DNA from 2 places in the Halomonas flagellata genome. Region 2 is predicted to be linked to the other one. Evidence: predicted binding sites of a transcription regulator. Region 2 holds the regulator's gene; the other holds the start of a gene.
The links. The regulator sigma-54, encoded in region 2, starts transcription at its own class of promoters, with help from an activator protein. The targets are predictions, from matches to a motif close to TGGCACNNNNNTTGCTNT.

Region 1 (15,145 bases), on a different contig from region 2:
ACTACCGCTGCTATCCCATGGCCCATGCGGTCTGCCCGCAGCAGGTCGCGGACATCGGTCAGTGGCTCTCCGAGCGGCTCGCCCACTGAATCCTCGGACTCGGCCCGCCCGCTCGACGCCAGAGCCTCCAGCATGACGGGGACCTCCTCGATGGCCACGACCCTGCACGCCTGCTGGCGCAGCACCCGTCCCAACTTCCTTGTGCTGGCACCGCTCTGCGCCGGACTGGCGGTCACCAGCGCCTGGTTCGACGGCGCGACGCCCGCCGGGCTCGATATCCTGCTGGTGATGCTCGCCGCCGTGCTGGCCCACGCCGCGGTGAACCTGTTCAACGAGCATCACGACTTCGTCAGCGGCCTGGACATCACCACGACGCGTACCCCCTTCTCCGGTGGCAGTGGCGCACTGCCGGAAAACCCCGCGGCCGCCGGCGCGGTGTGGCGCTCGGCGCTGTCCTGCCTGGCCGGGGTGGTGGCGATCGGCGCCTGGTTCCTGTGGCGTGCCGGGCCGGTGATGCTCCTCCATGGCCTGGTCGGCCTGGGGCTGGTGGTCGCCTACACCGGCTGGCTGACCCGACGCCCCTGGCTCTGCCTGCTGGCCCCCGGCGTGGGGTTCGGCACCCTGATGGTGGTGGGGGGATACCAGGCGCTCACCGGAGCCTTCTCGGTCACGGCGCTGGCCGCCTCGCTGGTGCCGATGCTGCTGGTCAGCGCCCTGTTGCTGGTCAACCAGTTGCCGGACATCGAGCCCGATCGACGTGCCGGACGTCATCACCTGGCCATCGTGCTGGGCGCACGCCCCGCGGCCCGCCTGGTGGCGGCCCTGCTGCTCGCGGGCTTTGCGGTGATCCCCCTGGGCTGGCTGGGGGGCTGGCTGCCTGTGCAGGCCTGGCTGATGTGGCTGGCGGCTCCCGCCATGCTGTGGCTGGTCAGGGGGCTGTGGCGCCTGCCGGCCGAGGTGGAGGCAGGCGAGTTCTCGTCGCTGGTGCCGCTGCTGGGGCTCAACGTCGCGCTGCTGCTGGGCAGCCTGGGGCTGCTCAACCTGGGGCTGTGGCTCGCGGCCTGACACTGCGGCCAGGGTCGTGTCGACAGTCGCGCCGGATGCCTCGCCACCGAAGTTGGGGTACTGTAGGTCGAGAAGGCCCATCAGAGGCCGGTCGTTTTCGTCTGCAGGAAAGCCCCGGGGTAGAGACGGCGCATGGATAGAGCCAGGGCAGGGCGTAGGGAAATGGGTAAGGATCGTCAGCGGGTGCGGCGTCGGTGGACGCGTGGCGCCACGGCGGTGCTCGCCCTGACGTTGATGGTCGGCGCCTCCGGTGCCTTGTTCGGCTTCTGGGCGGCACTGGGGCTCGCGGGGCTGGCGCTGGCCGTCACCCTGGTGGTGGTGCTGCGCCTCGAGGCTCGCTCCCGCCATCGGCGGCGAAGTGCCGAGGAGGGCCTCGCCGCCCGACTGCTGGCCGGCTTCCCCGGGGCGGTGATACTGGTCGACGCGGCGGGAGTGGTGGAGCAGCTCAACCCCGATTTCGAGCGCCATGCGGGCTACCCGCCCGACCAACTGCTCGGGCGGCGTGTCACCATCCTGGACGTCAAGCCGCTGCATGGTGACCTGCAGCAGGCGTTGTCCTTCGCCACCACCCGCGGCCAGCCATGGCAAGGGGTGCTGGCCTGCCGCCGCGCCGATGGCGAGCGATGCTATCAGGACACCGTCGTGTTGCCGCTGCTCGAGGAGCCCGACGGCCGCCGGCGGTTGCTGCTCATCCTGCGTGACGTTACCCGGACGCGCGAGCGCTACCTGCAGGACCAGATGCTGCTCGAGCGGCTGCAGGGCACGGTGTCGCGGCTGCCCGCGGTGGTCTTCCAGACCCGCCAGGATGTCAGCGGCCGCATCGAGTTTCTCTACCTCAGCGAGGGGCTGCAGCGGCTCTGTGGCTTGAGCCCGGAAGCGGTGATGGCCGATGCCGATCGGCTGCTCATGCGGGTCCATCCCGAGGATCGCGATCGGCTCACGGCATCGATTGCCCAGTCGGCGGTGAGCCTGGAACCCTGGCGGATAGAATACCGGCTGATCGTGCCGGACGGCGTGTGCTGGCTGGAGGGCAGGGCATTGCCTCGGCGGCAGCGTGACGGCCAGACCCTCTGGGATGGCCTGCTGATCGACATCAGCGAACGCAAGACGGCCGAGCAGCAGGTCCAGCGCCTGATTAGTACCGACATGCTCACCGGGGCGCTCAATCGGCGCGCCTTCTTCGAGCAGGGGGAAGCCGTGCTCGCGCTTGCCGAGCGTCATGGGCGTCGGGTGCCGCTGGCGATGCTCGACCTGGATCACTTCAAGGAGCTCAATGACACCCATGGCCACGCGGCCGGCGATCTGGCGCTGCAGTCCTTCGCCATGAGCTGCCGCGACAGCCTGCGACCCTACGATCTCTTCGCCCGCATCGGTGGCGAGGAGTTTGCGGTGATGCTGATCGACAGCGAGCCCGACCAGGCACGGGAGATTCTCGAGCGGCTGCGCCAGGCGGTGGAGGCCATCGAACTGGAGGTGGATGGGGTGACGCTCCACTTCACCGTGAGCCTCGGGATCACCGTCCTCGAGCCGGGCGGCAGCCTGGACGGGGCACTCTCCCGGGCCGATCAGGCGCTCTACCATGCCAAGCGCGAGGGTCGCAACCGCATCTGCGGCCCGGGGCCTGCCATTGCGTCCCACGGTGCTGGGTGACGCGGCCGGATCGGTGTGCATGCCTTGCAGGGCCCGGGATAACCCCCGAGACTGGACAAGAGGTCTTCGTTTCCCGCCGTTGCATGGAGGAGCCGAGCATGCCCGATCTTTCCACCGATTTCCGATTGCCGGTGGCCTGTCCCAACTGTGGCAGCCACCGCATGCGGGTCTCCCAGGTGAAGAATCCCGACGACAAGGTGTTCTGTGCCTCCTGCAAGCGCTACGTCTGCCTCTATCACGAGGCCGAGACCGTGCTGCAGCAGGGGCCGGGCAGCGATAGTGAAGCGTTGATCGAGAAGGCCGCCAACACCCCCTCCGGCTGACCCGACGGGATGTCGGCTCGTGTCGCGCCTGGCGGCGGTGGCCTGTGGGGGCTGGCCTGACAACCGGATCGCAGGCGTCGCGATGTCAGGCCGGCCCCGGGGCTCTCTCGACTACAGCATCTCCTCTCCGGCCAGCGCCAGCCGCGAGCGCTCGACGCTCTTGAGGGTGACGTGACCGGCGTGGGGCCAGTCACGGAAGCGCTGGACCACCGCCGCCATGCCGCAGGTGTTGGCGGTCAGGTAGGGGGTGTCGATCTGGCCGACATTGCCCAGGCAGACGATCTTGGTGTTCCGCCCGGCCCGGGTAACCAGCGACTTGAGCTGCTTGGGCGTGAAGTTCTGTGCCTCGTCGATGATCAGGAAGGTGTCGTTGAGGGTGCGGCCGCGCATGAACCCGGGGGCGCGGATCTGCACCCGGGAGCCGAGCAGCTGACGGGTGGCGCCGTTCTCCCAGCTGCTCCCGCCATCCTCGTCGCGCAGCAGGTTGTCCATGTTGTCGTGGAAGGCGCCCATCCAGGGCGACATCTTCTCCTCCTCGGTGCCGGGCAGGTAACCGATGTCCTCGCTCATGGAGATCGGTGCCCGGGTAAAGACGATGCGCTCGAAGCGCTTGCTGTCCAGGGTCTGCTGGAAGGCGGCGGCCAGGGTCATGAAGGTCTTGCCGGTACCGGCGCTGCCGGCGATGGTCACCAGGTCGATGTCATCGTCCATCAGCAGGTTGAGGGTGAAGTTCTGGCGGCTGTCGTGGGCGTGCACGCCCCACACGCTGGCCTTGTGCCGGTAGTTGGTAAGCAGCTGGAGCCGTGCGTGTTGAGGGGCGAGCTCGCGCACGATGGCCTCGAAGGCGGCGCCGTTGTCGTCGTCGGAGACCAGCATGCCCGCATGCCAGTCGCTCGGCATCCGGCCGGTCAGATGGTAGAAGGTGTGATGATCGATACGTTCCACCTCGACATCCACCTCGAGCGCCTCCCAGGGGCCGTTGCCGCCGCTGTCCGCATCGGGGTAGATCTGCACACCCTCGATCATGGTGTCGCTGTCGCTGAAGGCGCGGTCGGTCAGGTAGTCCTCCACCGGCACCCGCAGGGCCGCGGCCTTGACGCGCAGGTTGATGTCCTTGGTGACCAGGATCACCGAGGCGTCGGGGCGCTCGTCGCGCAGCCGGCAGGTCTCGGCCAGCAGACGGTTGTCGGGGCTGTCCTCCAGGTGGTCGAGGGTGAGGGTTTCCGGCTCGGGATAGCACAGGAAGCGCAGCCGCCCCAGTGACTCGCCGCCGGCGCGGGGAATGGGGATGCCACGCTGAATCTCGTCGAAGGAGACCTGGTTGGTCAGGTCGGAGAGGGTGCGGCTGACCTGGCGGGCGGTGCGGGCGATCTCGCGCAGGCCGTTCTTGTGCTTGTCGAGTTCCTCGAGGACGATCATGGGGATGACCACCTCGTGCTCCTCGAACTGGTAGATGGCAGCGGGGTCGTGGAGCAGGACATTGGTATCCAGCACGTAGAGCCGCTTGGCTTTCTTGTCGAGTCGTACCATCGGGCAGCGCTCCTGAGTAGACGGCACTTTCGACACTGGCACTGACACCTGACCGTCATATGACAGCAGACTGGCCATCTTATGGCAGCATGGCTTCCCTGTGGCCAGTGTCACCTGCGTGGGCTGGGGCCTCCTCTGTGGCAATGTTATGAATCTTTGACCTTAGCATGCCGACTCCGCTCCCGGCCTACCGTCGAGGCCTTCAACGCTACGCTGATACGGGAGCCCGCCTCAGTGCAGGTAGACGCTCTCCACATCCAGGGTGGAGCGGTTGCCCAGATCGTCGAAGTGGGCGCCGAGCCAGCCCGCGGCGGCCTCCCGGCCGAGATCGCGCAGCCGGCAGAGGAAGGCCCACTCGGCGTTGAACTTGCTCGACACCGATAGCCCCTCCAGGGCCTCGTCGGCGCTGAGGCGGTGGAAGAGGGTGTCGCGATAGCAGCCGATGTCCACGTCGCTGTCGGCCAGCAGGCCCTGCAACATGGCCACCATGCGCACCTCCTTGATCAGCGAGGCGTTGAAGGTGATCTCGTTGAGGCGGTTCATGATCGCCGCGGCCGTGGTGGGCACTTCCTGGCGTTCGATGGGGTTGATCTGGACGATGAGGATATCGTTCGACTGGCACCGCTCCATCAGCGGCAAGAGGGCCGGGTTGCCCATGTAGCCGCCGTCCCAGTAGGCCTCGCCGTCGATCTCCACGGCCTGGAACAGGAACGGCAGGCAGGCCGAGGCCATGACGGCGTCGGCGCTCATCTCCTCGCGGGTGAAGATCCGCTGCTTGCCGCTGCGCACGTTGGTGGCGGCGACGAACAGCTTGAGGTCGGGGCAGCGGCGCACGCGGTCGAAGTCGACCCGTTCGGCGAGGATGTCGCGGAGCGGGTTGAAATTCAGCGGGTTGAACTGGTAGGGCGAGACCAGCCGGCTCATCAGGTCCAGGGCGACGTAGCCCGGGGAGTGGTCCAGGCTCCAGTTGCCCGTCAGCATGTCCAGCGGCGTGCGCCGGACGGGGCTGGCCATGCCGGCCCGGCTCACCGCGGACCAGAAGTCGTGCAGGGCCTCGCGGGCCGTGGTCTCGTCGCCATGGGTCAGGGCATCGGCGATCACCACGCCGTTCATGGCGCCGGCGCTGGTGCCGCTGATGCCCTCGATCTCGATGCGCGGATCCTCGAGCAGGTGGTCGAGGACGCCCCAGGTGAAGGCGCCGTGGGCGCCGCCGCCCTGTAGCGCGAGATCGATACGCTTTCGCTCGCTCATCGTGGCTCCCTGCCCGCATGCCAGATACCCAGCATATCCCTCGCGGCAGAGAGCGGCCAACCTCAGGCCTTGATCATCACCTGATCATTCTTGAAGCTCACCGGCCAGGTGCGCAGGCACACGCTGTCATCTTCCAGGCACCGGCCGTCGGCGAGGCGGAAGTGCTGCTTGTAGATCGGCGAGGCGACGACGAGCTGGCCCTTCACGTCGCCAACGATGCCGCGGGCAATGACGTTGGCGCCCGAGAAGGGGTCGCGGTGTTCCAGGGCGTAGAGTTCCTGCTCGTGGCCGGGGAGCGCCGGCGTGTTCGGGCCGCATGGAAGGTAGAAAAGGGCCACCTGGGCGGGGCCGTCGGCGGTTTCCACCCAGGCGGCGACGCCGGAGAAGGGCACCAGGTCGGCTCGGGTGCAGAGGGTTTGCCAGGTCTGGGTCATGGTGGTGGCTGCTGCGGTTGCGTTGGTCATGGAAAACTCCTTGTTCGGTCGGCGAGGCGAGTTGCCATAGCTGGGAGGCCCTCTGGGGTCAGACCCCGGCGGCAGAGATGCCGCCCGTGAACGGCACGACGCTGACCTCGGTCGCTTGGTTGGGGTCTGACCCACAGGGGCGGTCTCGGCGCCTTCATCGGCGGACCGTCACCATTCTTGGTCAGGCCCCGGAGGCCATGGGCGCGTGTCGGGCCTGGCTCATCACGCCGGGCGCAGCTGGCCGCGCTCTTCGGTCACGATGATGTCCGGGTCGGGGCGCGTGTCGTTGACGAAGCTGCGGAAGCGCTTGAGCTTCTCCGGGTCCTTGATGGCGTTGGCCCATTCGCACTCGTAGGTGTCGATGACGGCCTGCATCTGGCTTTCCAGTTCCTCGCCAAGGCCGAGGCTGTCGTCGAGGATCACCTCCTTGAGGTAGTCCAGGCCGCCCTCCAGGCTCTCGCGCCATACCGAGGTGCGTTGCAGGCGGTCGGCGGTGCGCACGTAGAACATCAGGAAGCGGTCGATGGTCCTGATCAGGGTCTCGTCGTCGAGGTCGGTGGCCAGCAGCTCGGCGTGGCGCGGACGCATGCCGCCGTTGCCGCAGACATAGAGGTTCCAGCCGTTCTCGGTGGCGATCACCCCCACGTCCTTGCTCTGGGCCTCGGCGCACTCCCGGGTGCAGCCGGAGACGGCGAACTTGATCTTGTGTGGCGAGCGCAGGCCCTTGTAGCGGTTCTCGAGGTGGATCGCCATGCCCACGCTGTCCTGCACGCCGTAGCGACACCAGGTGCTGCCGACGCAGGACTTCACCGTACGCAGCGACTTGCCGTAGGCGTGACCGGTCTCGAAGCCGGCCTCGATCAGCTCGCCCCAGATGTCCGGCAGATCCTCGAGGCGGGCACCGAACAGGTCGACGCGCTGGCCGCCGGTGATCTTGGTGTAGAGGCCGTACTTCTGGGCCACCTGGCCGAGCACCACCAGCTTGTCCGGGGTGATCTCGCCGCCGGGAATGCGCGGCACCACCGAGTAGGTGCCGTTCTTCTGCATGTTGGCCATGAAGGTGTCGTTGGTGTCCTGCAGCGGGATGTGCGCCGCATCGGTGATCGGCTCGTTGAAGCAGGACGCCAGGATCGAGGCCACCGCCGGCTTGCAGATATCGCAGCCGAGGCCCGTGCCATGTTTTGCCACCAGCTCGCCGAAGGTCTTGATGCCCTCGACGCGGACGATGTCGTAGAGCTCCTGGCGGGTATGGGCGAAGTGCTCGCAGATCGAGCGGTCGACCTCCACGCCGCGGCTCTCCAGCTCGTGATCGACCACGCTCTTGAGCAGTGCCGCACAGCCGCCGCAGCCGGTGCTGGCCTTCGTTTCGCCCTTGACCGCGGCGAGGTCCACGGCGCCGGCATCGATGGTGGCGCAGACGTCGCCCTTGGTGACGTTGTGGCACGAGCAGAGGGTCGCGGTGTCGGGCAGGGCGTCGGGGCCCAGCGCCGGCGCTCCTTCGCTGCTCGGCAGGATCAGCGAGGCCGGGTCCTCGGGCAGCTCCATGCGGTTGGCGTAGTACTGCAGCAGGGTGTCGTAGACGCTGTTGTCGCCCACCAGCATAGCGCCGACCAGGCGCTTGCCGTCGCTGGAGACCACCAGCTTGCGGTACTGCTGCTTGAGCGGGTCGAGGTAGCGGAACATCCGCGCGCCGGGGGTGCGGTCGCCATGGGCATCGCCGATGGAGCCCACGTCGACGCCGAGCAGCTTGAGCTTGGTGCTCATGTCGGCACCGCGGAAGGTCTCGTCGTGGCTTTCTCCGGAAGAGGCGAGCAGCGTGGCGGCGGCGGCCTTGGCCATCTGGTAGCCGGGGGCCACCAGGCCGAAGATGCTGTTGTTCCACAGCGCCACCTCGCCGATGGCCAGGATCGCCGGGTCGCTGGTCAGGCAGCGATCATCGATCACCACGCCGCCACGCTCGCCCATCTCCAGGCGGCAGTCGCGGGCCAGCTCGTCGCGCGGACGGATGCCGGCGGAAAAGACGATCAGGTCGGTTTCCAGCACCTTGTCGTCCTGGAACACCATGCGGTGCCGGCTGGCCTCGCCATCCTCGATGCGCTGGGTGGCGCGCTCGGTGAGTACCTGGACGCCCAGCGACTCGATCTTCTCGCGCAGCAGTTCGCCGCCCTCGCTGTCGACCTGCATCGGCATCAGCCGCGGGGCGAACTCCACCACGGCGGTGTCGAGGTTCAACCCGCGCAGGGCATTGGCCGCCTCGAGGCCGAGCAGGCCGCCGCCCACCACCACGCCGGTGGTGGCCGTCTCGGCCGCTGCGCGGATGGCGTCCAGGTCCTCCAGGGTGCGGTAGACCAGGCAGCCGTCGCGATCGTTGCCGGGAATCGGCGGCACGAAGGGGTAGGAGCCGGTGGCCAGCACCAGTCGGTCGTAGCGGTAGCGGCCCTGGGGGGTGACCACTTCGCCGCCGTCGCGGTCGATGGCGGTCACCGCCTCGTGCAGGCGCAGCTCGATGCCGTGCTCGGCGTAGTAGTCGGCGGTGGACAGGGCCAGCGAGTCGGCGTCGCGGCCGCTGAAGTACTCGGAGAGGTGCACCCGATCGTAGGCAAGGTGGCGCTCCTCGCCGAAGACGATGACGTGGTAGCGCTCGGTGGCCCCGCGTTCGACCAGTTGTTCGACCAGGTGGTGGCCGACCATGCCGTTACCGATGATGATCAGTTGCTGTTTGTCGGAATGGGGCGTGTTCATGCGGCCTCCTTCAGGGGGCTGTCCTGGGGTTCGGGGGAGTCGAGAAGCAACTGGGCATCGGCGGCGCCGAGCAGCAGGGCCTGACGGCAGGGGCCGAGATCGGTGCCGGCCAGGGAGCGTTCGAAGTACCAGGGGCCCATGGCGGTGTCGCCATAGAGCACGGCACCCTCGATGCGTCCGTCGCGTAGCAGCAGGCGGCGGTAGTCGCCCTGCTGGGGGTCGTGATAGGTGAGCACCTCATGGTCGGCGTCGGGTTCGGTGGGGCCGAAGGCGTAGAGCGAGACGCCGCTGACCTTGAGCTTGGTGGCGCAGGGCTTTTCCACATAGCCGTCGACCGCCTCGCCGGCCAGGTGGGCGGCGAGCACCTCCACCTGGCGCCAGATCGGCTCCACCAGCCCGTAGGTGGTGCCCTGGAACTCGCAGCACTCGCCGAGGGCGTGGATCGCCGGATCGGAGCTGGTGAGGGTCTCGTCGACGATCACCGCACGATTGACCTCGAGCCCGGCGGTGCGTCCCAGCTCGGCGTTGGGCGCGATGCCGATCGCCACCACCACGCAGTCGGCGGCCAGTCGGCGGCCCCCCTCCAGGCACACGGCCGCCACGTGGCCGCTGCCGTCGTCCTCGAAGCCGGCGATATGACCCTCGGTGATCACCTCGAGACCCCGGGACTCGAGTTCACGCTGCAGCAGCGTGGCGGCGGTGACATCGAGCTGTCGGTTCATCAGGCGATCGTCACGCTGGATCAGGCTCACCGCGAGGCCACGCTTGCGCAGCCCCTCGGCGGCCTCGAGGCCGAGCAGGCCGCCCCCGATCACCACCGCCCGTCCGCCGTGCCCGGTGGCACGGGTCCGGCTGAACCGGATCAGCTCGGCGGCATCGTCGAGATCGCGGAAGGCGTGTACGCCGTCGAGGTCGAGGCCGGGAATCGGCGGCATGGCCGGGCGCGAGCCGGTGGCCAGCACCAGGCGATCGTAGTCGAGGGTGCGGCCGGCGTCGGTGGTCAGGCGCCGTGCCTGGAGGTCGATGTCGGTGACACGCTCGCCGAGCACCAGGGCGATGTCGTGTTCGGCGTACCAGTCCGCCCCGTTCAGGGTCAGGGCGTCGTGGGTCATTTCGCCGGCGAGCAGTGGCGAGAGCAGGATGCGGTTATAGGCCGGTACCCGCTCGTCGCCGATCACGGTGATGCGCGGCGGGCGCCCCGGCTGCTTGACCAGGGCCTCGACCAGGCGGTGGCCGGCCATGCCGTTGCCGACGATTACCAGGTGTTCGGTTGCCGGCGAATCGGGATGTCGATGGCGCATATCCTGACACCTCTCTTGATGCGGAAATGACGAAACGAAAGAAGACGCCTCGGCGCCGCCTCCCCTCTCGGGGAGTGCACAGAGACGTCTTCGTCGTGATATGTCGTGCGATCGCCATTGATCGCCGTGTGCCATACCCAATCAAGAATCCGGCCAGGATGCCGTAATTATCAGTTTTCTTGAGCTTTATCAGAGGATTGTGAGCTGCCGGAAGGGGTGGCCGGGAATCCCGTCCGGCGGGTAGTGCACATCAGTGGTGCGTGGCCGCATCGAAATGCACAGGGCTGTAGCACTCTTCCAGGGTGCGCAGATCCAGCGTCCGGCCGTGGTCGCGCATGTGCCGGCCGATGTGCTCGGCGAAGCGGCCCGCTGCCGCGGCCGTGGGCCGTAGCACCCCCTCGCCGTACAGGCGCTGGTGGACCGGCGCGCCGTCCAGAGCCAGGCCGTCGAGGTGGCAGATCGAGTGGTCGAGGTAGGGCGGCAGGGCGAGCCAGTCATGGGCCTGGCGGCGCTGCTCGGCGGACTCGGCGAGCCAGCTGCTGGCCCGCTCCAGGGCGCGGATCAGCGCCGCCTGGGTAGCCGGGTAGCGCCGGGCCCAGGCGCCAGTCACGCCGAGCACCTTCTCCGGGTGATCGGGCCACAGCTGGGCGCCGGTGGCGATCGGCCGCCCCGCGCCGCGGTGGCGGGCCAGGGTCCCCCAGGGCTCGCCGGCGCAGAAGCCGTCGATGCGCCCCTCCTGCAGCGCCTCCACCATGCGGGGCGGCGGCAGGGCGATCAGCTCCACGTCGCGTTCGGCATCGATGCCCGCCAGCGAGAGCCATTCGCGCAGCTGGTAGTGCTGGCAGGAGAAGGGGTAGACCATGGCCAGGCGGGGGCGGCATTCGCCCGCTTGCTGACGCAGCCAGTCGGCAAGCGCCCGGGCGCTCGCCGCGGGGTCCTCGCCGAGTGTCGCGCCGCTCTCGTGGCATAGCGTCTCGGAGAGCGTGAGGGTATTGCCGTTGCGGCCCAGGATGATCGGTGCCCGGACATCGCAGGGCGCCCGGCCCAGCCCCAGGCTCATGGCCAGTGGCAGGGGCGCCAGCATCTGGGCGCCGTCGAGCAGGCCGGCGGCGACCTTGTCACGCAGGGTCGACCAGGCGTTCTCCCTCGACAGCGAGACGTCCAGGCCCTGCTCGGCGAAGAAGCCCCGCTCCCGGGCGATGATCAGCAGGGCGGCGTCCAGCAGGGGCATGAAGCCCAGCGACAGGCGTTCCAGTTCGGGGGGTGTGGCCGTCGTGCTCATGGTTGCCTCTTTCATGACAGGGGCCCTACTCGGAAGATCGAGAGTTCAGGCGTTCGAGAATGTCGATGACGCTGTCGGCGACCTCGGCCAGACGCTGGCCGCGATCCATGGCCAGCTTGCGCAGCATGCGGTAGGCCTGCCCCTCGTCGCAGTCCTGATGCTTCATCAGCAGGCCCTTGGCGCGCTCGATGCGTTTGCGGTCGGCCAGCTGGTTACGAGCCTTGTCGAGTTCCAGGCGCATGGACTGGAAGGCGTCGAAACGGGCGATGGCGACCTCGATGATGGCCTTGACCCGGCCGGGCACCAGGCCGTCGACCACATAGGCGCTGACACCCGACTGCAGCGCCGCCTGCATGGTGTCGGGGTCGTGCTGGTCGGCGAAGAACACCACCGGACGCGGATTCTCGCGATTGAGCAGGGCCATGCTCTCCAGGGTGTCCCGGTCGGGGGATTCCATGTCGATGATCACCACGTCGGGCTGGTGGCGGGCGACCATCTCGTTGAGGCTCGCCGGGCTCTGCAGGCGGCAGATGACCGTATGGCCCTCGCGGGTGAGGGCCTCCTCGACCATGGCGGCGCGCACGACCTCGTCGTCGACCAGCAGGATATTCAGGGGTGGTGGCATGGCAGTGTCGCTCGTCATGTTGCGTGCGTTTACTACTCTGTTGTGCAAGATGCATTCCAGGTACGGCTACCGCGAGGCGGGACGCCCCTCCCGGGCGGATGGGAGGGGAGCGTAGCCGTCGTGTCGAGGAGCCGTGGGCACCAGGGTGGTGCAAGTAGCGCGCGCCGGTGATAGTCGTTGGTGCGGCAAGCGGGGGGAGGGTTCCCCATGCGTTCGGCCGGGACGTCACAGGTCGCTGGATATTTGGTGAAAAGCCTGGCATGGCATGTGTCTTGCTTATGTCAGGTCAAACGGTGAGGAGAGCCATGCCGGCCCTCCGAGACCAGGCAACGACGCCCGCCAGCGGCCCATTAACAGGGAGGCCGCTGGTGGGCGTCGTCGTTTCCCGACCGACTGCGACAGGAGATCGTCATGCATCAGGCCCGAACCACCTGCCCCTACTGCGGCGTCGGCTGTGGCGTACTGGCCTGCGTGGAGAACGACCGGATCACCGGGGTGGAAGGCGATGCCGATCACCCGGCCAACTTCGGGCGGCTGTGCGTCAAGGGCTCGGCATTGCACGAGACCCTGGGGGACCACGGCCGGCTGACCCGCCCCCGCGTCGACGGCGTCGAGGTGGAGTGGGACACGGCGCTGGATGCCGTGGCCGACCGGCTGCAGGCGACTCGCCGCGACCACGGCAAGGACGCGGTGGCGGCCTACCTCTCGGGGCAGTTGCTTACCGAGGACTACTACGTCGCCAACAAGCTGTTCAAGGGCTTCCTCGGCACCCCGCACCTGGATACCAACTCGCGACTCTGCATGGCCTCGGCGGTGGCGGCCTACAAGCGCGCCCTGGGGGCCGATGCGGTGCCCTGCAACTACGAGGATATCGAAGACGCCGAGCTGGTGGTGCTGGTGGGCTCGAACCTGGCCTGGAACCACCCGGTGCTCTACCAGCGCCTGCGCACCGCCAAGAGTCGCAATCCGCTGCTGCGGGTGGTGGTGATCGACCCCCGGGTGACCGACACCTGCGAGATCGCCGACCTCTACCTGGGCCTCAAGCCCGGCAGCGACGCCCGGCTGTTCAACGGCCTGCTGACCTGGATGGCCAACAAGGGCAAGCTGGATCGCGTCTATCTCGAGAAACACACCACCGGTTTCGATGCCGCCCTGGCGGCGGCCCGGGAGGAGGACGACTCGGTGGAGGCCATCGCCGCCGACTGCGATGTCGACCCGGAGCGTCTCGAGACCTTCTTCTACTGGTTCGCCAGCCAGTTGCACGTGGTGACCCTCTACTCCCAGGGCATCAACCAGTCCTCCAGCGGTACCGACAAGTGCAACGCCATCATCAACTGCCACCTGGCCGGCGGCAAGATCGGGCTGCCCGGTGCCGGCCCCTTCTCGATCACCGGCCAGCCCAATGCCATGGGCGGGCGCGAGGTGGGCGGCCTGGCCAACCAGCTGGCCGCCCACATGGACTACCACAGCCCCGGCGCCATCGACCGCGTCACCCGCTTCTGGACGACGGAATCGCTTGTCCCGACCCTGCCCGAGGGGCCGGGCCACAAGGCGGTGGAGCTCTTCGAGGCGATCGAGCGGGGCGAGGTGCGGGCGGTATGGATCATGGCCACCAACCCGGCGGTCAGTCTACCCGACGTTCACCGGGTGCGCCGGGCCCTGGCGAAGTGTCCGCTGGTGATCGTCTCCGAGTGCGTGGCCGACACCGACCTGCTGCCCTACGCCGACATCGTGCTGCCGGCCTCGGGCTGGTCGGAGAAGGACGGCACCGTGACCAATTCCGAGCGACGCCTCTCCCGCCAGCGCGGCATCCTGCCGCCGCCGGGGGAGGCGCGTCACGACTGGTGGATCATCACCCAGGTGGCCCACCGGCTCGGGTTCGGCGAGGCCTTCGCCTTCGAGCATCCGAGCGAGATCTTCGACGAGCATGCCCGGCTGTCGGGGTTCGAGAACCTGGCCGGCTCCGAGTCCGCCCGGCTGTTCGATATCTCCGGCCTGGCCGGGCTCGACCGGGCGGCCTATGACGCCCTGGCCCCGATCCAGTGGCCGGTGACGGCCCGGGCACCGCAGGGGACGGCGCGGCTGTTCGAGGATGGCCGTTTCGCCACCCCCGATGGCCTGGCCAGGCTGATCCCGGTGTGGCCGCGCGAGCCCGAGCAGGCGCTCAGCGAGGCACGCCCGCTGCGCCTCAACACCGGACGGGTGCGCGACCAGTGGCACACCATGACCCGCACCGGCCGGGCGCCGCGGCTGATGAACCACCGCGCCGAGCCCTTTATCGAGGTGAGTCCCGAGGATGCGGCCGCCTGCGGTGTAGCCGATCAGCAGCTGGCGCGCTTGACCGGCGCCGGCGGCGACTACCTGGGCCGGGTGCGGCTCTCCAAGGGGCAGCGCCGTGGCGAGGTCTTCGTGCCCATGCACTGGACCGGCCAGTTCAGCGGCTGCGCGAGCATGGGGGGACTGCTCGAGGCGCACCTCGACCCGGTGTCGGGGCAGCCCGAGTCCAAGCACGGTGCGGTGGCGCTCGAACCGCTGGCGGCTGGCTGGGAAGCGACCCTGCTGGTGGCCGCCGACCTGGCGGTCGATGCCGACTGGTGTGACACTGCCGACTACTGGGCGCGCATTCCCCTTGGCGGGTGCCAGCGCTGGCAGCTGGCCGGCGGTCAGTCGGGCGAGCGCCCCGACTGGCCGGCCTGGCTGGCCCGGCACCTGCCGGTGGCCCCGGCGCTGTGGTGTGAGGACCCGGCCAGTGGACGCCTGCGGGCCGCGGGGATCGAGGCGGGTCGCCTGCGCTGGTGGCTGATGGTGGCGCCTCCCCGGGAGCTTCCCGGCCTGGCCTGGCTCGACGAGCGCTTCCAGGAGAGCGCCCGCGGCGAATCGCTGGATGCGGCCCGTCGCCGACGACTGCTGGC
Region 2 (15,145 bases):
CTGGAAGTTGCAGCCTTCGCCCTGGATATGGAACTCGCAGTCGTCGATGCGGGCCTCGAGCAGCGCCTTGACCTCACTGGGTTGCATGAACCGGAACTCCTGTGATGCATGAAAATGTCGGGCTCTCGGTCGCGAGGCGACCGAGAGCATGGATCGGGAATCCCGACATGGTAATGAAAAGCGTCGCTCTTGGCGATGCCGGCGATCCTCGCCGCCGGAGGAAAGCCGGTCGTCAGGCGGCCTCGTCCAGCGGCAGCAGGCGGTCGAGGCCGGCCAACCGTGTCAGGCGGATCAACGGCGGCGAGAGGCGCACGGCGCGCACCTCGAGGCCCGCCAGCCGGGCACGACGGGTCCACTCCAGCAGCACGCTGAGCGCCGCGCTGCTGACGCCCGCGACGCCGCGCAGGTCGAAGTCGACCCGGGTACCGGCCGACTGGTCGGCGAGCCAGTCACTCCCCGTGGCGGCCAGTACCGCCGCCACATCGAAGCCCACCACGCCACTCACCGCCAGCCCCTCGCGGCCGGCAGACAGGCGAACGCCCGACCGATCGAGCAGCAGGCTCATGCGCTGCCACCCTCCTCGAGCTCCTCGACGGCGATTTCCGGGGCCCAGCTCTCGATCACGGCGTCGTAGTCGCGGCCGTGCTCGCGCATGGCCTGATCGAACTGGTTGCGGAAGGTCAACCCGAGGTTGATGCCGTTGACGATGACATTGACCACCTTCCACTGGCCATCGCTCAGGCGCAGCGAATAGCTGACCGGATAGACGCTGCCGTCAATGGCCACCACCTCCATGGCCACGCTGGCCTGGTCCTCGTAGCGCTGGGGCTGTTGGTTGTCCAGTACCCGCAGCTCGCGGTAATCGAAGGTCACCAGCCCCTTGGTGTAGGTATCGATCAATGTCTTGCGGAAGGTACCGGCGAAACGCGAGCGTTGCCGGGGAGTAGCATTCTGGAAGTAGCGCCCCATGACGCTCGCCCCGATGTAGCGGAAATCGGCGATGTCGTCGAGATTGTCGTCGACCAGGGCCTTGAGCTCGTCGACATTGTCGGCGAAATAGTCGCGGCGGCCCTCGATCTGCTCCATCAGTTCGTCAATGCTCTCGCGGATCACCTCTTCGGGCTCACGCTCGGGGGCCGCCTGGGCCGACAGGGACACCAGCACCAGACAGAAGCCGAGCACCACCAGGCGAAGGGAAGCAGGCAGTAAGGGCATCATCACATCTCCTCGAAAGAATGCCGTGAACGACGAGCGCGCGGAGCGGCTCAATCGCTGACCAGATTGGACACGAATTGCTGGATGAGTTCTTCGAGCACCACCGCCGACTGGGTATCGCGAATGGTGTCGCCATCGGCCAGGGTCTCGGGATCACCGCCCACCGAGAGCCCGACGTACTGTTCGCCGAGCAGACCGGCGGTGAGTATTGCCGCCGTGGTGTCCCGCGACAGCCGGTCCTCCAGCTCGGCATCGAGCTCGAAGATCACCCGGGCGTCATACCAGTCGGTATCCAGCTCGATGGCCGCGACCCGCCCCACCGTGACCCCGGCCAGGGTGACCCGCGCTCGCGGCTTGAGGCTGCCGATGTTGGCGAAGTTGGCCTCGAGGCGGAAGGTGTCGCTTGGGGCGGTTAAGGTCAGGCCACTGACGCGCAGCCCGAGGAATACCAGCCCCAGGATGCCGGCCAGCATGAACAGCCCGACCCCCAGTTCCATCATCTTGCTGCGCTTCATTGCGTTTCTCCGAACATCAACCCAAGTCTTGGCACATCGCACGTCCACGCATCGCGAGCCACCACCATCAGGACAGCCCCCCGAACATCACCGCGGTGAGCACGAAATCGAGGCCGAGCACCGCCAGGGAGGAGTAGACCACGGTGCGGGTGGTGGCCCGGGAGATGCCTTCCGCGGTGGGCACCAGATCGTAGCCCTGGAAGACCGCGATCCAGGTCACCACCAGGGCGAATACCAGGCTCTTGACCATGCCGTTGCCGATATCGGCGATGAACTCGACGCTGGCCTGCATGTTGCCCCAGTAGGATCCCTCGAAGACACCGAGCCACTCGACACCGACCAGGTAGCCGCCATACACCCCCACCACGCTGAAGCCGATGGTCAGTAACGGCAGGGCGACGACTCCCGCCCACAGCCGTGGTGCCACCACCCGCCGCAAGGGATCGACACCGATCATCTCCATGCTGGTCAGCTGTTCGGTGGCCTTCATCAGACCGATCTCGGCGGTCAGCGCCGAGCCGGCCCGCCCGGCGAACAGCAGCGCCGCCACCACCGGGGCCAGCTCGCGCAGCAGCGACAAGGCCACCATCTGGCCCAGCGCCTGCTCGGCACCGAAATCGACCAGGATGGTATAGCCCTGCAGCGCCAGCACCATGCCGATGAACAGCCCCGAGACCAGCACGATGGCCAGCGACAGGACGCCGACGAAGTGCATCTGCCGCAACCACAGGTACCAGCCTTCCCGGGACGGCACGCCGACCGCGGAGAGGAAGAGGAAGATTCCCGCCCGCCCCAGCGCCTCCAGCAGCTCGCAGCCGCGGCGCCCCAGGTGGGTGATGTGCCGGATCATCGCCGCCCTCCTGCGTCGAGGATGTCGGTGAAGAAGTCCACCGCGGGATAGTGGAAGGGCACCGGCCCGTCCGGCTCACCATGAACGAACTGGCTGACCCGGGGATCCTGGTCGACGTCGAGCCCCGCCGGCGTGCCGTGGGCCATCACCCGACCATCGGCGATCACGTAGACATAGTCGGCGATCGTGAGGGTCTCCTTGATGTCGTGGGAGACCATGACGGAAGTAAGCCCGAGCGCCTCGTTGAGCCGCTTGGTCAGCTGCACCAGCACGCCCATGGAGATCGGATCCTGGCCGACGAAGGGCTCGTCGTAGAGAATCAGCTCCGGGTCCAGGGCGATGGCCCGGGCCAGCGCCACGCGACGCGCCATGCCGCCGGAGAGCTCGGACGGCATCAGCTCGCGGGCACCGCGCAGCCCTACGGCCTCGAGCTTCATCAGCACCAGGTCACGGACCATCGACTCCGGCAGGTCGGTGTGGACCCGCAACGGAAAGGCCACGTTCTCGTAGACGCTGAGGTCGGAGAACAGTGCCCCGCTCTGGAACAGCATGCCCATGCGCCGGCGCATGGCGAACAGCGCCTTGCGCGACTGGCGGTGCACGTCCTCGCCATCGATGCATACGCGACCCGCGTCCGGATGGAGCTGGCCGCCGATCAACTTGAGCAGCGTGGTCTTGCCGGTACCGCTGGGCCCCATGATGGCGGTGATCTTGCCGCGGTGAACCTGCAGGTCGACACCGCGGAAGATCTCCTTCTCGCCCCGCGAGAAATGCAGCCCCTCCACCACCACGAAGGGAGTGTCGCTCATCGGCTCGTGTCCCTCGAGTAAATTATCGAACATCGTATCCTAACCTTGCCTCATTACGCCACCATCGGCTCCACCCGGCTTGCACCACGTCCACCGAGAACGTTTAATGGGCGCCCTTTCCGTCCTGGCCAGGGCCGTATCTGCCATGCTGGTTCCCCTCATCGTCGTACTGCTAGGCTTCATCGCCCTGTTGTGGAGCGCCGAGCGCTTCGTCGGCGCCGCCGCCGCGACGGCCCACCGGGCCGGCATGAGCACCCTGCTGGTGGGCATGACCATCGTCGCCCTGGGCACCTCGGCACCGGAGATCGTGGTCTCGGTGATGGCCTCGCTGGACGGCATTGCCGACCTCGCCATCGGCAACGCGCTCGGCTCGAACATCGCCAACCTCGGCCTGGTGCTCGGCGTGACCGCCCTGGTGGTGCCGATTCCGGTGCGCTTTTCCATCGTGCGTCGCGAGCTGCCGCTGCTGCTCGGCGCCACCGGCCTGGCCGGCTATGCCCTGGCCAACGGCATTCTTGGCCGCATCGATGCGCTCTTCCTGATCCTGCTGTTGGTGTTCAGCCTGTGGTGGCTGGTCCGCGCCGACACTCCCGACACGGCCCCGGTGGGCGAGATTCCCGACATGCGCCTCCCCCGCGCCCTGTTCTGGCTGGTGCTGACCCTGGTGGTCATGGTCATCGGTTCGCGCGCCCTGGTGTGGGGCGCCAGTGAACTGGCACGCGGTCTCGGGGTCAGTGAGCTGGCCATCGGGCTCACGGTGGTGGCCATCGGCACCAGCCTGCCGGAGCTGGCCGCCTGCGTGGCCAGCGCCCTGAGGCGCCACCACGACATCGCCATCGGCAATGTCATCGGCTCCAACCTGTTCAACATGCTCGCCGTGTTGCCGGTGCCGGGCCTGCTGGCCCCCGGCCCCATCGACCCGGCGGCGGGCAGCCGGGACTTCCCGGTCATGCTGGTGCTGACCCTTGCGCTGGGCATGCTGCTGCTGTGGCAGCGACGCGGCCAGCTGGGCCGACTCCCCGGCGGGCTGCTGGCGCTGAGCTATGCCGGCTATCTGACCTGGCTCGGCATCGCCAGCCTCGCCGCGCCAGCACCGATCTCCTGAACGGTCAGTCACGCACTTGAGTGAAACTCAGCAACGGGCAACAATCATCGCCATGACGACAGACACCCCCCCCACCCGCAGCTCCCCGCTGCGCGACAGCGCCCGACGCACCCTGCAGCTGGAGCAGCAGGCCATCACCGCCCTCGTCGAACGCCTCGACGAGGGCTTCGACCGCGCCTGCGAGCTGATCCTGGCCTGCCGCGGCCGGGTGGTGGTGACCGGCATGGGCAAGTCCGGCCACATCGCCGGCAAGGTCGCCGCCACCCTGGCGAGCACCGGCACCCCGGCCTTCTTCGTCCACCCCGGCGAGGCCAGCCACGGCGACCTGGGCATGATCACCCCCGGCGACGTGGTGCTGGCACTCTCCAACTCCGGCGAGACCGCCGAGGTGACCGCCCTGCTGCCGCTGCTCAAGCGCATGGGCACGCCGCTGATCAGCATGACCGGGCGCCCCGGCTCGACCCTGGCTCGCCATGCCGATGCCCACCTCGACGCCGCGGTCGACCGCGAGGCCTGCCCGCTGGACCTGGCCCCCACCTCCTCGACCACCGCGTCGCTTGCCCTGGGCGACGCCCTGGCGGTGGCGCTGCTCGAGTCCCGCGGCTTCACCGCCGAGGACTTCGCCCGCTCGCACCCCGGCGGCAGCCTCGGCAAGCGCCTGCTGCTGCGGGTCGCCGACCTGATGCACCAGGGCAGCCGACTCCCCTCGGTACCGCTCGGCAGCCCGCTGCGCGACGCCCTGCTGGAGATCACCCGCCAGGGCCTGGGCTTCACCTGCGTGGTCGATGCCGACGGCCGCCTGTCCGGGGTCTACACCGATGGCGACCTGCGCCGCACCCTCGACCAGCACAGCGACCTCTCCGGCCTCAGGGTCGACGATGTCATGACCCGGCCGGGCAAGCGCGTCGCCGCCGACATCCTGGCCGCCGAGGCGGTGCGCATCATGGAAGACAACCGCATCACCGCCCTGGCCGTGGTCGACGACGACGACCGGCCGGTCGGCGCCCTGCACATGCACGACCTGCTCGCCAGTGGCGTGATCTGATGCCCCTTTCCCCCAAGGAGTCCTCATGACCCTCGATTCCCCCCTGCTCGACACCCAACTGGTGGACCGGCTGCGCCGCGTGCGCCTGCTGGCCCTGGACGTGGACGGCGTGCTCACCGACGGCCGCCTCTACTTCCAGGCCGACGGCATCGAGATCAAGGCCTTCCACACCCACGACGGCCACGGTCTCAAGCTGCTCAAGCGTGCGGGGCTCGAGGTGGCGCTGATCACCGGCCGCGATTCGCCCATGGTCAGCCGCCGCGCTGCCGCCCTCGGCATCAAGCACCTCTACCAGGGAGTGGAGAAGAAGCTGCCCATGCTGCGCGAACTGTGCACCCGGCTCGGCCTCGAGCTGGACCAGGTCGCCTACTGCGGCGACGACCTGCCGGACGCGGGCGCCATCAAGCGCGCCGGGGTCGGCATCAGCGTGCCCGGCGCCCCCGCCTACATCCGCCGGCACGCCGACTGGGTCACCGACAGCCCCGGCGGCCACGGCGCGGTGCGCGAGATCTGCGACGTCCTGCTCCAGGCCCAGGGACACTGGGATGCCGTGGTCGACACCTACCTGCACGGAGCCGACTGAGGCCATGGCGCTGCGCCTGCCGCGACCGTCATTCCGGGTCTGGCTGTTCCTGCTGCTGCTGGTGCTCGGCGGCGTACTCGCCCTGCTCGACCAGCGCGCCTCCCGGGAGCCGGGGCCGGTGCCGCGCGACGAGGCCGGCGAACCGGACTACTACCTCGAAGGGGTTCGCCTGACGCGCTTCGACGCCGAGGGCCGGGCACACCAGCGCCTGGACACCCCGCGCCTGGTGCATACGCCCCACGACGATGTCACCCGCCTGCAGGCCCCGGCAGCCCGGCTGATCGACACCTCGGGGCGCACCTGGTTCGGCCATGGCGCCGTCGGCACCCTGGGCGCCGACGGCAACCCCCTCACCCTGTCCGGCGACGCCCGCCTGCGCGCCCCCGCGGAGCGCTGGCAGCTCGACACCGACATCCTGCACTTCGATGCCGACACCGGCCACGCCTGGAGCGAGACCGCGGCGCTGCTGCAGCAGCCGCCCCAACGCATGCGCGGTGAGCGCTTCGACGCCTGGATCCATGACAATCGCGTCCGCCTGACCGACAATGTTCGCGGCCACCATCCGCCCGAGACGCCCCCCACCGACGAGGACCCCGAGCCATGACGCAACAGTCCCCTGCCTCCCTGCTGGCCCCGGCACTGCTCGGACTGGCGCTCACGGTCCTGGCCACCCCCCCGGCGCTGGCCCTCGAGGGCGACGCCAGCGCCCCCATCGAGGTGGAGGCGAACCAGCTCGATCTCGACGACCGCGCCGGCACCGCCGTCTATACCGGGGAGGTGGACATCCGCCAGGGCAGCATGCGACTGACCGGTGACCGGGTCGAGATCCGCCGCAACGAGGCAGGCGAACTCTCCCACGCCATCGCCACCGGCGAGCGTGCCTACATCGAGCAGCAGCCCGCGCCGGACGAGCCGCTCGTGCGCGGCTGGGGGCGCACCATCGTCTACTACGTCGCCGAGCGGCGGGTGGAGCTGATCGACCGTGCCGAGCTGCACCAGGCCGGCGACACCTTCGATGGCGGCTATCTGGAGTATTTCCTCGATCGTCGCGTGGTCCAGGCCCGCTCCGAGGCCGAGGGCGTCCAGGAGCGCCAGCGCGTGCGCATGACCCTGCAGCCCGAGCAGTAAGGGACGACATGAAGACACTCCGCGCCAGCCATCTGGCCAAGAGCTACAAGCGCCGCCGCGTGGTGCAGGACATCAGCCTCGCCATCGGTCAGGGCAGCATCGTCGGCCTGCTCGGCCCCAACGGCGCCGGCAAGACCACCTCCTTCTACATGATCGTCGGCCTGGTGCGTGCCGATGTCGGCGAGGTGCACATCGACGACCGGGACCTGACGCGAGCGGCAATGCACGAGCGGGCCCGGGCCGGCATCGGCTACCTGCCCCAGGAGGCCTCGATCTTCCGCAAGCTCTCGGTGGCCGACAACATCATGGCGATCCTCGAGACCCGCAAGGATCTCGACCGCGCCGGCCGCCGCGCCCGACTCGAGCAGCTGCTCGAGGACTTCCATGTCACCCATATCCGCGACAACCTCGGCATGAGCCTCTCCGGCGGCGAACGGCGGCGGGTGGAGATCGCCAGGGCGCTGGCCACGGAGCCCGCCTTCATCCTGCTCGATGAGCCCTTTGCCGGGGTCGACCCCATCTCGGTGGGCGAGATCAAGAGTATCATCCGCCAGCTGAAGGCCCGTGATATCGGCGTGCTGATCACCGACCATAATGTGCGCGAGACCCTCGACATCTGCGACACCGCCTACATCGTCGGCGACGGCCGAATCATCGCCGAAGGCGATGCCGAGGCGATCCTGGCCAACCAGCGGGTACGGGAAGTGTACCTCGGCGAGGATTTCCGCCTCTGAGCACCGGAACCGCAACTTTCTGATATAAAGGCCATTGTTACAAATAGGCACACTAATTGCCAATGGCACGCTTATTGCTAATAAAAGCCTTGCAAGACGACCGACAGCGGACTAGGGTGGAGGTTTTCGGCGAATGAGCACACACCTCTCATGGCCATGAAAGCATCTCTGCAACTGCGCGTCGGTACCCAACTGACCATGACACCTCAGTTGCAGCAGGCCATCGCCCTGCTGCAACTCTCCACCCTGGACCTGCGCCAGGAGATCCAGCAGGCCCTGGAAGCGAACCCCATGCTGGAGCTCGACGACGGCTTCGGCGAGCAGGCGGCGAGTGAGACGCCCGCTGACGACTGGGCCAGCGAGATCCCCAGCGAACTCTCCGTCGACAGCGACTGGTCGGACACCTATCAAGACCTGGGCGCCCCCGCCGGTGGCGGCGAGGGCCCTGACTTCGAACGCCAGGCCGAGGGCCAGAGCCTCCAGAGCCATCTCGCCTGGCAGTTGGCGATGACCGACCTGGACGAGCGCCAGCGGCACATCGCCGAGAGCCTGATCGACGCCGTGGACGGCGCCGGCTACCTGACCCAGCCGCTCGACGAATTGCGCGACGGGCTCAGGGGCCAGGGGCTCGAGGGCCTCAAGAGCCGCGAGGTGGAGCAGGTACTGCTGCGCCTGCAACAGTTCGAACCGACCGGCATCTTCGCCCGGGACCTGCGTGAATGCCTGATGCTGCAACTCGCCGCCCTGCCCGACGATACCCCGCTGCTGCCCCAGGCCCGCCGCCTGGTCCGCCAGTTCCTCGAGGCGCTGGCCGCCGATGACCGCCGCCTGCTCAGGCGACGCCTCGGCCTCGACGACGATGCCCTCGACGCGGTGACCGCCCTGGTCCGCTCGCTGGACCCGAGACCCGGCAGCCGCTATTCGGAATCCGCCAGCGACTACGTCATTCCCGATCTGGTCGCCCGTCACGACAGCCGCGGCTGGCAGGTGGAGCTCAATCCCGAGGCCCTGCCGCGGCTGCGCATCCAGCCCGACTATGCGGCACTGATTCGCCGCGCCGACAAGAGCCAGGACAACCAGTTCCTCAAGGATCACCTGCAGGAGGCGCGCTGGCTGATGAAGAGCCTGTCCAGCCGCAACGATACCCTGCTACGGGTGGGGCGCGAGATCATGGCGCGCCAGCTCGACTTCCTCGAGCAGGGCGAGGAGGCGATGAGGCCATTGATACTGGCCGATATCGCCCAGGCCGTGGAGATGCACGAGTCGACCATCTCACGGGTCACCACCCAGAAGTTCATCCATACCCCGCGCGGGGTCTTCGAGCTGAAGTACTTCTTCTCCAGCCAGGTCAGCAACGGCGATGGCGACGCCCACTCGAGCACGGCGATTCGCGCCCGCATCCGCAAGCTGATCCAGGAGGAACCACCACGCAAGCCGCTCTCCGACAGCAGGCTGGTGGCACTGCTCGAGGAGGCCGGCATCAGCGTCGCGCGCCGGACTATTGCCAAGTACCGGGAAGCGATGGGCATCCCCTCCTCCAGCGAGCGCAAGCGGCTGAGGTGAGAAGGGGACGGCGACGACCATTGCGCTCTCCAAGGTTCACCCGGGAAGCGATGGGCATCCCCTCCTCCAGCGAGCGCAAGCGGCTGAGGTGAGGCATCGACAGCGCCCGGAGCGCCCGCCACCAGTGGGTTTCCGGGCGCTGTCGCGGCATGCGCCAGGCGTTGCGGGCGTCGCCCTTCACGGGGGGTTTGCATGGCAGGAAAAAGGGTTACAATCGAGGCACCAATCGAAGGACGAAGGAGCGTGTCATGCAAGTCAACATCACCGGCCATCATGTGGAACTGACCGACGCCCTGCGTGACTATGTGAGCGAGAAGCTCACTCGCGTGGAACGCCACTATGACAACATCACCACCGTGCAGGTAACGCTCTCCGTCGAGAAGGCCCGCCAGCAGGCCGCCTGCACCCTGCATGCCGCCGGTGCCGATCTGCACGCCGAGGCCATGGACGGTGACATGTACGCCGCCATCGACGCCCTCGCCGACAAGCTGGACCGCCAGCTGGTCAAGCACAAGGAGAAGGTCCAGGCCCGCGCCCAGGGCGCCGGCGCCCGCTGATCCATCATGACACTCGAAGCCATCCTGCCCCCCGAGCGCACCCTCTTCGGCGTGCCCGGGGGGAGCAAGAAGCGGGTCCTGGAGTTCTTCAGCACCTTCATCGCCCAGAACACCCCGAGCCTCGACAGCCAGGAAGTCTTCGGCCGCCTGATCGGCCGCGAACGGCTGGGCAGCACGGGCATCGGCAACGGCGTCGCCATTCCCCATGCCCGCGACCCGCACTGCAAGGCACCCATTGCCGGCTTCCTGAAACTGGCCGAACCGATCGACTTCGACGCCATCGATGGCGAACCGGTGGACCTGATCTTCGTGCTGCTGGTGCCGGAAGAGGCAGACGATGCCCACCTCGCGCTGCTGGCCCAGGTCGCCGGCGTGATGAACGATGCCGAGACCCGGGGCCGGCTGCGCAAGAGCGCGAGCCAGCGCGAACTTCATGAACGACTCATCGAGGCGATCCGACGACAATCCTCGGGCTGATCGCCCCTCACCGGGCCACCCGGCCAGCCACACGACCAGGAGACCCGCCATGCAGCTCGTGATCATCAGCGGCCGATCCGGCTCAGGCAAGTCGATCGCACTGCAGGCGCTCGAGGATCTCGGCTACTACGCCATCGACAACCTGCCGGCCATGCTGCTCGGCCCGCTGGTGGACGAACTCAGCAGCGACCACTCCCTCCACACCTCGATCGCGGTGAGCATCGACGCCCGCAACCTGCCCCATGCGCTGGAACGCTTTCCCAGCCTGCTGGAGGAGGTCCGCGCGCGCGGGATCGACGGCCAGGTGATCTACCTCACCACCGACGCCCGCATCCTGCTCGAGCGCTACTCGGAAACCCGCCGGCGCCACCCGCTGACGCGCGACAGCGACATGACCCTGGCCGAGGCGATCGACTCCGAGGAGACGGCGCTGGCCGAGATCCGCGACCTGGCCGACCTGGTGATCGATACCTCACGGCTCTCGGTGCACGAGCTGCGCCGGCGCATCAGCGATCAGGTGGCCCACCACCGGGCCGACCAGCTGACCCTGACCGTGGAGTCCTTCGGCTTCAAGCGCGGCGTGCCCCTCGACGCCGATATCGTCTTCGATGCCCGCTGCCTGCCGAACCCCTACTGGGATCCCCGGCTGCGCCAGGACACCGGTCGCGATGCCTCGATCATCGAGTTCCTCGACGGCTACCCCGTCGTCGGCGAGATGCATGACGACATCCTGGCCTGGGTGGAGCGCTGGCTGCCGGCCTACCAGGCCAGCCATCGAAGCTACCTGACCGTGGCCATCGGCTGCACCGGCGGCCAGCACCGCTCGGTCTACCTGGCTGAACGACTGGCCCGGCAGCTCGCCGGGCATTGCCCCAGCGTGCGACTGCGCCATCGGGAACTGGGCATCCACAACATCCTCCCCCGGCAGTCGGAGCCGCCACGGGCCGAGAACGACGACGAAGGAAGCTGAGGCGTGCCGCAACGCAAGCTCACCCTGACCAATCGGCGTGGCCTGCATGCCCGTGCCGCCACCAAGCTCGTGCAGTGCTGCCAGCCCTTCCAGGCCCGGGTCACCGTGAGCCACGCCGGCCGCGACGCCGACGCCGCCAACATCATGTCGTTGCTGATGCTGGCCGCCCCCTGCGGCACCGAGCTGACCCTCGAGGCCGAGGGCGAAGACGCCGAGGCGGCGCTCGACGCCATCGAGGCACTCTTCGATGCCAGGTTCGAAGAGGATGCCTGACCCCTGTACGACGTAGGGACAGCGGCCAGGTGGGCACGGAAGACCGGCCTCAGCTGCCCGCCACCATCATCTCGTCGACGAGCCAGCTGCCGGTATGGATGCTGCCACGGGTGTCGATGTCGTCGCCGACTCCCGCCAGGCCCTTGAACATTCCCTCGAGATTGCCGGCAATGGTGAACTCCTCCACCGGGTGGCGGATCTCGCCATCCTCGACCCAGAAGCCGGCGGCACCGCGGGAGTAGTCGCCGGTCACGCCGTTGACCCCCTGTCCCATCAGCTCGGTGACCAGCACACCGCGTCCCATCCGGCGCAGCAGCGCCTCCTGGCTCTCCAGAGGGGCGGTGATACGCAGGTTACGTGCGCCGCCGGCGTTGCCGGTGGTCTGCAGGCCAAGGCGCCTCGCGCTGTAGGCCGAGAGCATGTAGCTGGCCAGGCGCCCACGGTCGACGAAGACGTTGTCACGGGTCTGGACCCCGTCGTTGTCGAAGGGGCTGCTGGCCATGGCGCCGCGCTCCATGGGCCGCTCGCCGAGGCTGAACCACTCGGGGAAGAGCGGGTCGCCCAGGCGGTCGCAGAGGAAGGAGGCCTGGCGGTAGAGGGCGCCGCCGGCGATGGCGCTCATCATGTGCCCCACCAGCCCGCTGGCGAGGGTCGGATCGAACAGCACCGGCAGGCGTCCGGTGGTCGGGCGCCGGGCGCCGAGGCGTCGCAGGGTCCGCCGCGCCGCGCTCTCGCCCACCACCTCGGGCGCCTGGAGGTCGCCGGGGTCGCGCGCACTGGTGTAGTCGTAGTCGCGCTGCATGCCGCTGGCATCCTCGGCGATCAGCATGCAGGAGAGCGAATGGCGACTGCCGCGCTGGCTGCCGAGGAAACCATGGCTGTTGGCGTAGACCCGCACGCCCTCGCCGCTGGAGAGCGAGGCGCCGTCGGAGCTGCGGATCCCCGCCATGCCGCGCCCGGCGGCCTCGCAGGCCAGCGCCAGCTCGATGGCGCGGTCGGTGGTCAGGTCCCAGGGGTGGTGGACATCGAGATCGGGCAGCTCGCGCGCCATGAGCTCGGCGTCGGCCAGCCCCGAGGCCGGGTCCTCACCGGTATGGCGCGCAATCGCCAGCGCCTTCTCCACCGCCGCGCGGATCGAGGCCTCGCCGGCATCGCTGGACGAGGCACTGCCCTTGCGCGACCCGACATAGACGGTCACCGCGATGCCCTGGTCACGAGAGAGTTCGACGGTCTCCACTTCCCCCTCGCGCACGCTGATGCCGATCCCCTGGTCGACGCTGGCCCCGACCTCGCAGGCGTCGGCCCCCTGCCGCCTGGCCAGCTCGAGCGCCGCCTCGGCGCGGGTTTCCAGCAGCGCCTGCTGGGCGGCGGCATCGAAAGCCTGTGTCATGCGATTCTCCTCGTCGACCGGCCCCGCGGGCCGGTGGTCATTCATGATGCATTGCACAGCCCGCCGCTGCGGGCTGATATACTATCGGCCATCCCGACCTCAACCGATGGAAGCGGCATGTCCCAGGAATCCTCTCGTGAGCTGCTTGCGCAGATCACCCAGTCGGCCGACGAACCGCCCAGCAAGTCGCAGCTCAAGCGCGAGATGCACGCCCTGCAGGCCCTCGGCGAGCAGATCATCGCCATGAGCGAGGCCGAGCGCGCCCGCTTCCCCCTCTCCGACGACCTGCTCGCCGCCGTGGAGGAGACCTCGCGGATCCGCTCCCACGAGGGACGCCGGCGGCACATGCAGTACGTCGGCAAGCTGATGCGCCGCGAGGACCTCGCCGCCATCCAGGCGGTGTTCGACGAGGTCGAGCAGGAGAAGCTCCGGCGCGACCACGCCTTCCACCGCCTCGAGAAGTGGCGCGACCGGCTCATCGAGGAGGGCGATACCGCCGTCGAGCCCTTCATCGCGGAGTTCCCCGCCGTCGACCGCCAGGCCCTGCGCCAGCTGATCCGCAATGCCCGCCGCGAACGCGAGCTAGGCAAGCCGCCGACCAATGCCCGCCGGCTGTTCCGCCTGATTCGCGATACCGCGGGGCTGTAGACCTGGCACCTGCCCGAGCGCATGGCTCTCGTGCCCTTACACTGCCCATGTTGACGGCATGGCCACTATGGGGTCAGACCCCAGCCAAGCCATCATGCCTGTCGTGGCGCTCCTCTCTCGCCGAGGCAGTCCCCGCCGGGGTCTGACCCCATAGGGACCGCCGACGCCGGCGGCCCTACACAACGCCTCAGGACTGGGTGCCTCCCACCGTCAGCTCATCGAGCTTCAGCGTCGGCTGGCCGACGCCCACCGGCACGCCCTGCCCCTCCTTGCCGCAGACCCCGATACCGGTGTCCAGTTCCAGGTCGTGGCCGATCATCGACACCCGGCCCATGGCTTCCGGGCCGTTGCCGATCAGGGTCGCCCCCTTGACCGGCGCGGTGATCCTGCCGTCCTCGATCAGGTAGGCCTCGCTGGCCGAGAAGACGAACTTGCCCGAGGTGATGTCCACCTGGCCGCCACCGAAGCTCACCGCGTAGAGCCCCCGCTTCACGCTGCGCAGGATCTCGTCCGGGTCGTCCCGCCCCGCCAGCATGTAGGTGTTGGTCATGCGCGGCATCGGCAGGTGGGCGAAGGATTCGCGCCGGGCGTTGCCGGTGGGCGCCATGCCCATCAGCCGGGCATTGAGCTTGTCCTGCATGTAGCCGGTGAGGATGCCGTCCTCGATCAGGGGGGTGCACTGCCCCGGGGTGCCCTCGTCGTCGATGCTCATGGAGCCGCGTCGATCGGCCAGGGTGGCGTCGTCGACCACGGTGACGCCCGGCGAGGCGACCCGCTGACCCATGCGGCCGGCGAAGGCGGAGCTCCCCTTGCGGTTGAAGTCGCCCTCCAGGCCGTGGCCCACCGCCTCGTGGAGCAGGATGCCCGGCCAGCCCGGTCCCAGCACCACCGGCAGCTGGCCGGCCGGCGCATCGACCGCTTCCAGGTTGACCAGCGCCTGGCGCACCGCCTCCCTGGCGTAGCGCTCGGCGACATTCTCGTCGCGCAGTCGCGACATGGAGTAGCGTCCGCCCCCCCCGGCGCTGCCACGCTCGCGGCGGCCGTTCCTGACCGCAATGACACTGACGTTGAAGCGCACCAGCGGGCGGATGTCCGCCGCCAGGGTCCCGTCGCTGGCCCGCACCAGCACCACCTCGTGCACCCCGGTGAGCGAGGCGCTGACCTGAGCCACGGCGGGATCGGCCGCCCGTGCCATCCGGTCGGCCTGCTTGAGCATGGCGATCTTCTCCTCGGCGGACAGGCCGGAGAGCGGGTCCACGCCGCCGTAACGGCTGTCTCCCTGC

Region 1: a site for sigma-54 is predicted at 12,495-12,512, ahead of MKP05_RS04130 (nitrate reductase). Genes of this name have one in related genera too.

Annotation. Positions count from the first base shown of each region.
Region 1 covers NZ_JAKVPY010000004.1:22,476-37,620, forward strand. Annotated here, with positions in the region: gene MKP05_RS04075 (alpha/beta hydrolase) at 1-89, shown strand, start outside; gene MKP05_RS04080 (prenyltransferase) at 151-1,065, shown strand; gene MKP05_RS04085 (sensor domain-containing diguanylate cyclase) at 1,228-2,715, shown strand; gene MKP05_RS04090 (hypothetical protein) at 2,814-3,038, shown strand; gene MKP05_RS04095 (PhoH family protein) at 3,150-4,568, opposite strand; gene MKP05_RS04100 (patatin-like phospholipase family protein) at 4,800-5,819, opposite strand; gene nirD (nitrite reductase small subunit NirD) at 5,882-6,283, opposite strand; gene nirB (nitrite reductase large subunit NirB) at 6,506-9,025, opposite strand; gene MKP05_RS04115 (NAD(P)/FAD-dependent oxidoreductase) at 9,022-10,326, opposite strand; gene MKP05_RS04120 (CmpA/NrtA family ABC transporter substrate-binding protein) at 10,577-11,608, opposite strand; gene MKP05_RS04125 (ANTAR domain-containing response regulator) at 11,634-12,233, opposite strand; gene MKP05_RS04130 (nitrate reductase) at 12,645-15,145, shown strand, end outside.
Region 2 covers NZ_JAKVPY010000001.1:130,473-145,617, reverse strand. Annotated here, with positions in the region: gene MKP05_RS00685 (BolA family protein) at 1-87, opposite strand, end outside; gene MKP05_RS00680 (STAS domain-containing protein) at 233-565, opposite strand; gene MKP05_RS00675 (MlaC/ttg2D family ABC transporter substrate-binding protein) at 562-1,215, opposite strand; gene mlaD (outer membrane lipid asymmetry maintenance protein MlaD) at 1,266-1,730, opposite strand; gene mlaE (lipid asymmetry maintenance ABC transporter permease subunit MlaE) at 1,798-2,580, opposite strand; gene MKP05_RS00660 (ABC transporter ATP-binding protein) at 2,577-3,389, opposite strand; gene MKP05_RS00655 (calcium/sodium antiporter) at 3,535-4,494, shown strand; gene MKP05_RS00650 (KpsF/GutQ family sugar-phosphate isomerase) at 4,547-5,539, shown strand; gene MKP05_RS00645 (KdsC family phosphatase) at 5,565-6,122, shown strand; gene lptC (LPS export ABC transporter periplasmic protein LptC) at 6,127-6,726, shown strand; gene lptA (lipopolysaccharide transport periplasmic protein LptA) at 6,723-7,250, shown strand; gene lptB (LPS export ABC transporter ATP-binding protein) at 7,259-7,984, shown strand; gene MKP05_RS00625 (RNA polymerase factor sigma-54) at 8,135-9,547, shown strand; gene hpf (ribosome hibernation-promoting factor, HPF/YfiA family) at 9,796-10,104, shown strand; gene ptsN (PTS IIA-like nitrogen regulatory protein PtsN) at 10,111-10,581, shown strand; gene rapZ (RNase adapter RapZ) at 10,631-11,551, shown strand; gene MKP05_RS00605 (HPr family phosphocarrier protein) at 11,555-11,824, shown strand; gene pmbA (metalloprotease PmbA) at 11,874-13,214, opposite strand; gene yjgA (ribosome biogenesis factor YjgA) at 13,332-13,862, shown strand; gene tldD (metalloprotease TldD) at 14,050-15,145, opposite strand, start outside.